DNA from 3 places in the Mycolicibacterium sp. HS_4_1 genome. Region 3 is predicted to be linked to each of the others. Evidence: predicted binding sites of a transcription regulator. Region 3 holds the regulator's gene; each other region holds the start of a gene.
The links. The regulator LexA, encoded in region 3, represses DNA repair genes until DNA is damaged. The targets are predictions, from matches to a motif close to CGAACANNTGTTCG.

Region 1: the regulator LexA is predicted to act here: its motif matches at 1,270-1,283, upstream of ACX12F_RS15440 (HNH endonuclease signature motif containing protein).
Region 2: the regulator LexA is predicted to act here: its motif matches at 1,626-1,639, upstream of ACX12F_RS13335 (HNH endonuclease signature motif containing protein).

Annotation. Positions count from the first base shown of each region.
Region 1 covers NZ_CM137261.1:3,223,512-3,226,715, forward strand. The annotation lists gene ACX12F_RS15440 (HNH endonuclease signature motif containing protein) at 1-1,265, opposite strand, end outside; gene ACX12F_RS15445 (SRPBCC family protein) at 1,407-1,868, opposite strand; gene ACX12F_RS15450 (peptidoglycan endopeptidase) at 2,220-2,789, shown strand; gene ACX12F_RS15455 (ATP-binding cassette domain-containing protein) at 2,851-3,204, opposite strand, start outside.
Region 2 covers NZ_CM137261.1:2,786,825-2,790,028, reverse strand. The annotation lists gene opcA (glucose-6-phosphate dehydrogenase assembly protein OpcA) at 1-429, shown strand, start outside; gene pgl (6-phosphogluconolactonase) at 422-1,156, shown strand; gene ACX12F_RS13340 (ATPase) at 1,159-1,527, shown strand; gene ACX12F_RS13335 (HNH endonuclease signature motif containing protein) at 1,644-3,059, shown strand; gene ppc (phosphoenolpyruvate carboxylase) at 3,116-3,204, opposite strand, start outside.
Region 3 covers NZ_CM137261.1:2,505,291-2,508,494, reverse strand. The annotation lists gene ACX12F_RS11950 (alpha/beta fold hydrolase) at 1-100, shown strand, start outside; gene nrdR (transcriptional regulator NrdR) at 107-571, opposite strand; gene ACX12F_RS11940 (LysM peptidoglycan-binding domain-containing protein) at 683-1,156, opposite strand; gene lexA (transcriptional repressor LexA) at 1,409-2,119, shown strand; gene ACX12F_RS11930 (LGFP repeat-containing protein) at 2,186-3,204, opposite strand, start outside.

The DNA of each region.
Region 1 (3,204 bases), 720 kb from region 3:
TTTTTCATGGTGGTGCTCCAGCCGCCAGCGTGGGCGGCTCGGTTGTCGCAGCCGCAGGCCAGGGCGAGGTTGGTGATATCGGTGGGGCCGTCATCACGCCAGTCGGTGTTGACGTGGTGGGCCTGGCAGCGCGAGGCCGGGGCGGTGCAATTGGGTTTGGTGCAGCCACGGTCACGCGCGAACAACATGATCCGCTGCCCGGGTGACGCCGTACGACGCGCCCGACCCAAATACAGCGCAATGTTGGTGTGCTGATCGAACACCGCCAGATAATGGTAGGCACCTTGCCCGGCCATCCGGATCAAATCCCGCACCGGCAGTTTCGATCCCGTGTGGGTGACCGCGACCCCGGCGCCGCGTTCGAGTTCCTGCACCGTCGTGGTCGCCACCACCGACACCGGGAGCCCGCTGTGCTCGCCCAACTGCCCGGAGGCCAGCATCATCCGGCCCACCGCTTTGAACGCGTCGTACTGACGCTGAGCCACGGTGCGGGTGTCGTTGTCGATTTGGGCTTGGGTCGGTGTGCCCGAGATGCACGGCTCGGGGTCGGTGGGGTTGCACATCCCCGGCGCGGCCAACTTTTCGAACAACGCCTCCCAATAGGCCCGAGCCTCCGGATCGAGGCTGGCCTTGACTTCCGAGCGCCCATCGGCCTGCTGCTTACCCATCACGAACGACCGTTGCGGGTCCGGTTCGTCATCGTCAGGTTCGGGGCCGTCCTGATCGAGCCGGTACAGCAGATCAGCGGCCGCTTTGCGCAGCTCCTCCGGCGTCTTGTACCGGGCTGCGGCGACCAGGTCGCGCTCACACTGCAACAAGGTGACCGGGTCCACCCACAACGGCACCTTCGCGAAAAAGTTCGTGATGACCGCGATATGCTCGATATTGATGACACCGTCGGCTTGGGCCGCGGCGACCAGGTCCCACACCGGGCCCAGGGGTTCGCCGGTGATCGCCGACCGCGGCCCCAAATTGTCGCAGTCGCGGACCCGGCGGCGGGCCTCCTCCCAGCTGATGCGATGCCGGATATGCAGCACCTCGGGCCAGTCTTTCGCGCCGATGTCTTTGGCCGTGGCCTGAGTCTGGGCGGCGGCCAAAATCTGGTGGTCGACCGCCTCGGCGGCACACTTCAGGGTTTCGCGGCGGGACTGCAACTCCAACAAGACTTCGATGGGCAGACCGGCGTAGTCCAGGGCCGCGACGCGGGCCAGCACCGCGTCGAGGTCCGCGTAGACCTCCTCGACAAGGCTGCTGGCAATATCCATACTTCGAACACTAGTTCGAGACACCGACAATTCGCTGTGACGAATGCGGCCCCAGTTACCCACCGTGACCAGCGAAAACAAAGTGACCAAAGTTTTTCGGAGGCAACTTGGCCGCCATCGCTAACCACCGTCACACTCGGCTCAGCCCGAACTTTCTATGAAGCGGCGCCGGATGGCCGCCAGCATCGCCGCGTGCGCTTTCTCCGCCTGTGCGGTGGTGAAGGCGATGAGCGGCCGCGGCGCTGCTATATCTACCGCCTCGGTGACGACGGTGCCGGCCCCGGACGCCGCGAAGGTGACGGTGCCGCGGAGCCGCACTCTCGGACATTGGCGCGCCTCGGTGTGCACCACGCCGTCGGGCGCGATCAGAACCGTCGCCCGATAGGACACCGCCAGGGCGAGCGGGCCGAACGGGATGCGGTCTCGCACCCGATAGTCGCGGCGGCGGCCCTGTGCGTCCTGCCGATCGACCAGACAGTCCACCGCCACCACGAGCGGATGCACCAGATTCATGTTCGCCAGATCTGCAAAGAAGGTGCGGGCATCATCCGGTGCCGCCGGCATCTCTTCCCTCAGCTCGAATCGGGACCGGGACATCCACATCGACCCACCGTAACTTGACCGTTTCAGAAGGTGAGCCCAGGCCCGCCGAAGGTACGGCCCGAAGAGCCCACGCGGGGGCCGAAACCGGCGCACAAACCGCGCGGAGGCCCGCAGCACCGGTCTTGGAATTAGCTGGTCACGGCTCCGCAACAGCCGTCGCGACCTTGCATTTGCGGAAAAGCTGTGTATGGCAGTATGTTTTGTGCATTCACCTGCGAGTTCTCGAAATAGCCTCTGCCCCAACATGATGTGAATACACCGCCATGTAACGCACACCACATGATTTGCGAAACGTGATGGCAGACACAGAATTTTGACGCTCTCAATTTTCCGTTGCTAGCGTTCATCGTCATGTTTGCTATTGCGACCGCATCGCTGCTGGCTTTGGTCAACCAGGTTTCGGGTACGCCGTACATCTCCGGCGGAGATACGGCACGCGGCACTGACTGCTCCGGACTGGCCTCCTGGGTGGCCAACGCCGCCACCGGCCGTCCCGTCTACGGCGACCGGTTCAACACCGGCAACGAAGAGGCCGCGCTACGTGCCCGCGGCTTCCTGCCCGGCACCGCGCCCGGCGCCCTCAACATCGGCTGGAACGGCGGCCACACGGCCGTGACGCTGCCGGACGGCACCCCGGTGTCCAGCGGTGAGGGCGGCGGCGTCCGAATCGGTGGCGGCGGCGCCTTCCAGCGCCAGTTCACCCACCACATGCACCTGCCGTTGGCTCCTGGCGAAGACATCCCGGCCGATCTGCCCCTCGACGGCCCGCTGGACGCTCCGCTCGCGCCCCCGGCCGGTCCGGCCGACCTCCCGGCCCCGGAAATCATCCAGGCCGCCAACTTCGCCCCCGCCCCGGACGCCCCCGCGCCGGCTCCCGAGGCTGCCGCTCCGGCCCCGGAGGGCCCGGAACAACCCGTCTGACCGTTTTTCCGCACCGCATTGCATCCAGCAGTAGGGCTGCGACCGGCCATCGGTCGCAGCCCTACTGCTGTTCGACCTGCCATTTGACGTATTCGGCCAGGTGAGACCCGGTCAGCGTCTTGCCTGCGGCGACCAGGTCCGCCGGACTGCCCTCGAAGATCACGCGGCCACCGTCGTGACCTGCACCGGGACCCAGATCGATGATCCAGTCGGCGTGCGCCATCACGGCCTGATGATGTTCGATGACGATGACGGACTTGCCGGCGTCGACGATCCGGTCCAAGAGTGCCAGGAGCTGCTCGACGTCCGCGAGGTGCAGGCCGGTGGTGGGCTCGTCGAGAATATAGACGTCGCCCTTCTCCCCCATCTGGGTGGCGAGCTTCAGTCGTTGCCTTTCCCCGCCGGACAGCGTGGT
Region 2 (3,204 bases), 280 kb from region 3:
CTGGCCGGATATACGTCGGGCGACACCGACCTGGCCTGGAGCCGCGTGACCTACTGGCGGGCGCTGCTCGCCGCCGCCCTGGACCAGGCACCGTATGAACCGATCACCGAAGCGCTGGTGTCGGGCCTGAAAGACGAACCGGCACTGGACATTTTGGCCGGTTGGTTGGCGGCCTGCATCGACGGGCCGGTGAAGCGGGCGGTCGGCGAGCTCAAAGTCGTCCTGACCAGGCCGACCGAGACCATCACGCTGAGCCGTCCGCAAACCGGTGTCACCGCTTCGCTCACGCGTACCGGCCGACCGGAGGCTCGTGTTCCGTTGGCACGCAGGGAAGCACGCGATTGTCTCGCCGAAGAGATGCGCCGGCTCGATGCCGACGAGATCTATCACCGCGCCCTGGTGGGCCTGGACAAGGTCGTATATGTCTGAGCAGATCATCGAAAGGTATTCCGACGCTGACGCTCTGGTGACCGCTGCGGGCGACCGACTCGTGGCGGCCATCAACGGCGCGATCGCAGCCCGCGGCGTGGCGTACGTCGTGCTGACCGGTGGCGGCACCGGCATCAAGCTGCTCAAGCATGTCGGCGGTCATCCCATCGACTGGACCAAGGTGCACCTGTTCTGGGGCGACGACCGGTTCGTCCCGGCCGACGACGCCGACCGGAACATCAAGCAGGCGCGGGAAGCACTGCTGAATTCCGTTGCCATTCCGGCGCAGAACGTGCACGCAATGGCCGCGAGCGACGGCGAGTTCGGCGACGATATCGACGCAGCGGCCGCCGCCTATGCACACGAGCTGGCCCGCGTGGCCGGGAACGGTTCGCCGACACCGGAATTCGACGTACACCTGCTGGGCATGGGCGGCGAGGGCCACATCAACTCGTTGTTCCCGCATACCGACGCGGTGCGCGAGACCGCGCGGTACGTCGTCGCGGTCACCGACTCCCCCAAACCGCCACCGCGGCGGATCACGCTGACACTCCCCGCAGTTCGACGTTCCCGGCAGGTGTGGCTGGTCGTCGCAGGCGCAGAGAAGGCCGACGCCGTGGCAGCCGCTGTCGGCGGCGCGCCAGCCGTTGATTTTCCGGCGGCGGGTGCGATCGGTTCCGAGGCGACCGTGTGGTTGCTCGATGCGGCCGCGGCGGCAAAACTGTAGGCATGGTCGACAAAGGCGATGGGCGGACCCGTCCGGTCGGCGGCCGCATCCGGACGCTCACCCAGGCGGCCCTCAACGCCGACGTGACCGTTTCCCAGGTCGATGCACTGTTGGTCGACATGGAAGGCACCCTCGCCACTCTCAGCACGCTGACGGGCGATCTCGACACCACGATGTCGCGGTTCAACGAGACCATCACCCAGATCGACGAGCTGGCGCCCCGCATTTTCGGCGTCGTCGATCGGATGGAGGCCATCGTGACGCGCGTCGAGGCCATCGTCGGAGTCGCCGAGACCGTCCTGTCGCCCATCACGGTCACCGAGAGCGCGGTACGTAGCGTGCTGAAGTCGGTTCGCGGCTTGATTCCGTAGCGCCGCCGCAGCGCGTCCAAAAAACTTTGGTCACTTTGTTTGCGCTGGTCACAGTAGGTAACTAGGACCACATCCGCCCCAGAGGATTGTCGGTGCATCGAACTAGTGTTCGAAGTATGGATATTGCCAGCAGCCTTGTCGAGGAGGCCTATGCCGACCTCGACGCGGTCCTGGCACGGGTCGCGTCCCTGGACTACGCCGGTCTGCCCATCGAAGTCTTGTTGGAGTTGCAGTCCCGCCGCGAAACCCTCAAATGCGCCGCCGAAGCGGTCGACCACCAGATCCTCGCCGCCGCCCAAACCCAGGCCACGGCCAAAGACATCGGCGCCAAAGACTGGCCCGAAGTCCTGCACATCCGGCACCGCATCAGCCGCGAGGAGGCCCGCCGGAGGGTCCGCGACGCCGACCATCTCGGGCCCCGGTCGGCGATCACCGGCGAACCCCTGGGCCCGGTGTGGGACCTGGTCGCCGCGGCCCAAGCCGACGGTGTCATCAACACCGAGCACATCGCGGTGATCACCGGATTCTTTGCGAAAGTTCCGTTGTGGGTGGACCCGGTCACGTTGGCGCAGTGCGAACGCGACCTGGTCGCCGCAGCCCGCTACAAAACCCCCGAGGAACTGCGCAAAGCCGCCGCCGACCTGCTGTACCGGCTCGACCAGGACGGCCCCGAACCTGACGACCACGAACCCGACCCCAAACGCTCCTTCGTCATGGGCAAACAGCAGCCCGATGGGCGCTCGGAAGTCAAGGCCAGCCTCGATCCGGAAGCCCGGGCCTACTGGGAGGCGTTGTTCGAAAAGTTGGCCGCGCCGGGGATGTGCAATCCCGACGATCCCGAACCGTGCATCTCGGGCACACCCACCCAAGCCCAAATCGACAACGACACCCGCACCGTGGCTCAGCGTCAGTACGACGCGTTCAAAGCGGTGGGCCGGATGATGCTGGCCTCCGGGCAGTTGGGCGAGCACAGCGGGCTCCCGGTGTCGGTGGTGGCGACCACGACGGTGCAGGAACTCGAACGCGGCGCCGGGGTCGCGGTCACCCACACGGGATCGAAACTGCCGGTGCGGGATTTGATCCGGATGGCCGGGCAAGGTGCCTACCATTATCTGGCGGTGTTCGATCAGCACACCAACATTGCGCTGTATTTGGGCCGGGCGCGTCGTACGGCATCCACCGGGCAGCGGATCATGTTGTTCGCGCGTGACCGTGGCTGCACCAAACCCAATTGCACCGCCCCGGCCTCGCGCTGCCAGGCCCACCACGTCAACACCGACTGGGGCGACGACGGCCCCACCGATATCACCAACCTCGCCCTGGCCTGCGGCTGCGACAACCGAGCCGCCCACGCTGGCGGCTGGAGCACCACCATGGGCCCCGACGGAAGAGCCCACTGGACCCCACCACCACTACTCGACATCGGCCAACCCCGCACCAACCAATACCACCACCCCACCCTCTACCCGCCCGAGAGCGAGGATGACGAGAGCGAGGACGCTGATGGTGAAAGCGACAGTCCCGCAAGCTAACCCGGCACCCCGCCACAGCACCTCGCGCCGCGACGGCAGTACCGCACGCGCCGCCGTTACCCGCTGTTGCGCAGTGCGGTGGCCAAGCCACTCATGGTCAGGAGGATGCCGCGTTGCACGAGTTCGTCGTCGTCGCCGGAGCGAT
Region 3 (3,204 bases):
CCTGCAGACCGGCGTCACCGCGAAGTCGATCGACGCCCCGCACGATACGAAGTTCGCGGTTCTCGACGCGATGGAGACCGACGAACGCAGCGCGACCTAACGGCGGTCAGCCGGGCGACGTCACGCCGCGGTGTGCTCGCAACGCCTCGATTTCGCGTTCGAAGTCCTCGGCGGACGAGAACGAGCGATACACCGAGGCGAATCGCAGATAGGCGACCTCATCGAGATCACGCAGAGGACCGAGGATCGCCAATCCGACCTCATGGCTCGGCACTTCGGGAGAACCGGTGGCCCGCACCGCATCTTCGACCTTCTGGGCCAACTGGTTCAGGGCGTCGTCGTCGACCTGCCGACCCTGGCACGCGCGCCGTACGCCCTTGATCACCTTGTCCCGACTGAACGGTTCGGTGACGCCGCTTCGTTTGACCACCGCGACCACAGCGGTCTCCACCGTGGTGAACCGGCGGCCACATTCCGGGCATGACCGGCGACGACGAATCGCCTGGCCTTCGTCAGCTTCGCGCGAATCGACCACGCGCGAGTTCGGATGCCGGCAGAACGGACAGTGCATCACCGCTCCTTCGCCGCACCGACAATCGACCGTTTCGAACGGTCTCGAGCCTACCCGTGCCGCTCGGACCCGGCCGGGCGCCGTGCCGATCAAGGTGCGCACGGGCTGTCCTCAGCCGACCGGAGCGATCAGCGTCTGCCCGGCGTCCAGGGCCACCGATGGCAGCTTGTTGAGCTCCTTGATGCGGTCGACGACGGCGCTGACGGGTGCGTCGGGCGCCACGCGCCGGGCGACCTGCTGAATCGACTCCCCGGTCTGCACCCGGACCACCGCCAGCTGCGCGGGTACGGATGCGGTCGACGCGGTCGGCTGAACAGACTCTCCGAACTGCGCGACCAGGCCCAGCCACACCGTGATGCCCGCGGCGACGAGAGCCAGCAGCACCGTGGTCAAGGGCGTGACCGGGTTGCGCCGGTGCGAGGCACGGGAGCTCAGCACGCCCGTGCCCCGATGCTGGAACGCCGCACCCGAGGGACGGGAACCGGCCGGCCGCAGCCGGGCCTGGCGGTGACGATTCACGTCTGCACGCCGAGGCACGGTGCGGACGACGACGTCGGTGGGGTACTCGCGGGTGATGACGGTCATGTCGGTTCCTCTCCTGAGTTCGTACATAGGTTCGATCGCTCTTGTGTTCGACTATATCGCCCAAATGTTCGAACGGTAGAACATGTGATCGAACTGTTGCGAACGATACGACGACCCACCGACAAGTTCCGTTCCGCCGATTCGCCCCCCGCTTTCGCCACGTCACCAGCGGGAGGCGGCCGCGACACGCCGATCCGCCCGATCTCGAACACATGTTTGATCAATCGTGTGCACTGGGCTAGATTCGTTCACATGAGCGACAGCACCGATACCCCGGACCGCACCGATCGCACCCCCGAAACCCAGTCGGGTGGCCGGGCCAGCAGCCTCACAGAACGTCAGCGGACCATCCTCGACGTCATCCGCACCTCGGTGACGACGCGCGGCTACCCACCCAGCATCCGCGAGATCGGCGATGCCGTCGGCCTGACCTCCACCTCATCGGTGGCCCACCAGCTGCGCACGCTGGAGAAGAAGGGCTATCTGCGCCGCGATCCGAACCGCCCACGAGCCGTGGACGTCCGGGGCGCGGACGACTCGACCGGCGCCGCCATCACCACCGACGTGGCGGGTTCGGACACCCTGCCCGAGCCGACTTTCGTCCCGGTGCTCGGCCGGATCGCCGCGGGCGGTCCGATCCTCGCCGAGCAAGCCGTCGAAGACGTCTTCCCGCTCCCCCGCGAGCTCGTGGGCGAGGGCTCGTTGTTCCTGCTGAAGGTGGTCGGCGAATCCATGATCGACGCGGCGATCTGCGACGGCGACTGGGTCGTCGTGCGCCAGCAGAATGTGGCCGACAACGGGGACATCGTCGCGGCGATGATCGACGGTGAAGCCACGGTGAAGACCTTCAAGCGCACCAAGGGCCAGGTGTGGCTCATGCCGCACAACCCGGCGTTCGACCCGATCCCGGGCAACGACGCGGTCATCCTCGGCAAGGTCGTGACCGTCATCCGCAAGATCTGACGCCTGCCAGACCAATAGTCGAGCCCCGCTGCAGTCGCTCGCAGCGGGGCTCAGCCGTCGGCGGGGTCAGCCTCGGACGAATCCGTTGGTGACCGCGAATTCCTCACTGGCAAACCAGATTTCGACGTCAGCGTCGTCGTATCCGAGCGCACCCGGCACCCAGTACAGACCCGACTTCGTGTTGGCCTTGATGACGTAGCCGGCAGGCGGCTCCGCGCCGGTCGCCACGCGGAACGACATCTGCGCGGTCTCGGGCTCCTCCGCGCCCAAGGCATGGTGCCTGCCACTGGCCGGACCGGCCGTCACAGTGTCCTCTGCCGTCACAGTGTCCTCTGCCGGCGTGGCGTCCGCGCGCGGCTCGGCCGTCGGTTCGCTCGGTGGTTCGCTCGCCGGGACCTGGGCCGGCGCAGCATCGACGACCTGCTCCTCGGGCGCGTGCACGTCAGCGTTCGGGGCCCCGGCGTCCGCGGCGGCCGGCGCGACCCACACACGGTCGCCGGAGTCTCGAGGCCGCAGGCCCGCGAACCCTGCCAGCCCAGCCGCGGTCAGGCCCGCCGCCGCGCTCCCGCGGCGCAGGGCCTCGGGAAGTTGCACCGATGCCGTCGGTTCGTCGGCGGGCTCGTGAGCGTCCGGCTCGGACTCAGCGGGCTCGGCCGGCTCGGCAGCGTCCACGGGCTGGGCCTCGGCTTCGGCCTGTGCCGTCGACTCACCCTCGTCTGCAGGTTGCTCGGCCGTGAAATCGGGGTACACCGTCGGCGCGGTGTCGATGACGTCCGGGTTGCTCTGGAATTCGGGCCCGCCGCGCGGAGCGTCGAAATGCTCGGTCTCGGGCGCGAAGTCGGCGGCGTACTCGGTGTCGCCGCCGTCGTCCGCATACTGCGGGTCGCCGTACTCCCCGTCACCGAAATCGTGGTCGTCGTGGTCGTCGTAGTCGTACGTATCGTGCTCGTCGAAAACATCCTGGCCGGCCCGCCGCCGGCGCCGCAGCAGCGCCGCGATCACGATGCCCGACACCACCAGCAACAGCGGGATGATCGCCAGCAGCCACCACCAGTGGAACTGGTACCACTTGCCGGACTCCTCGG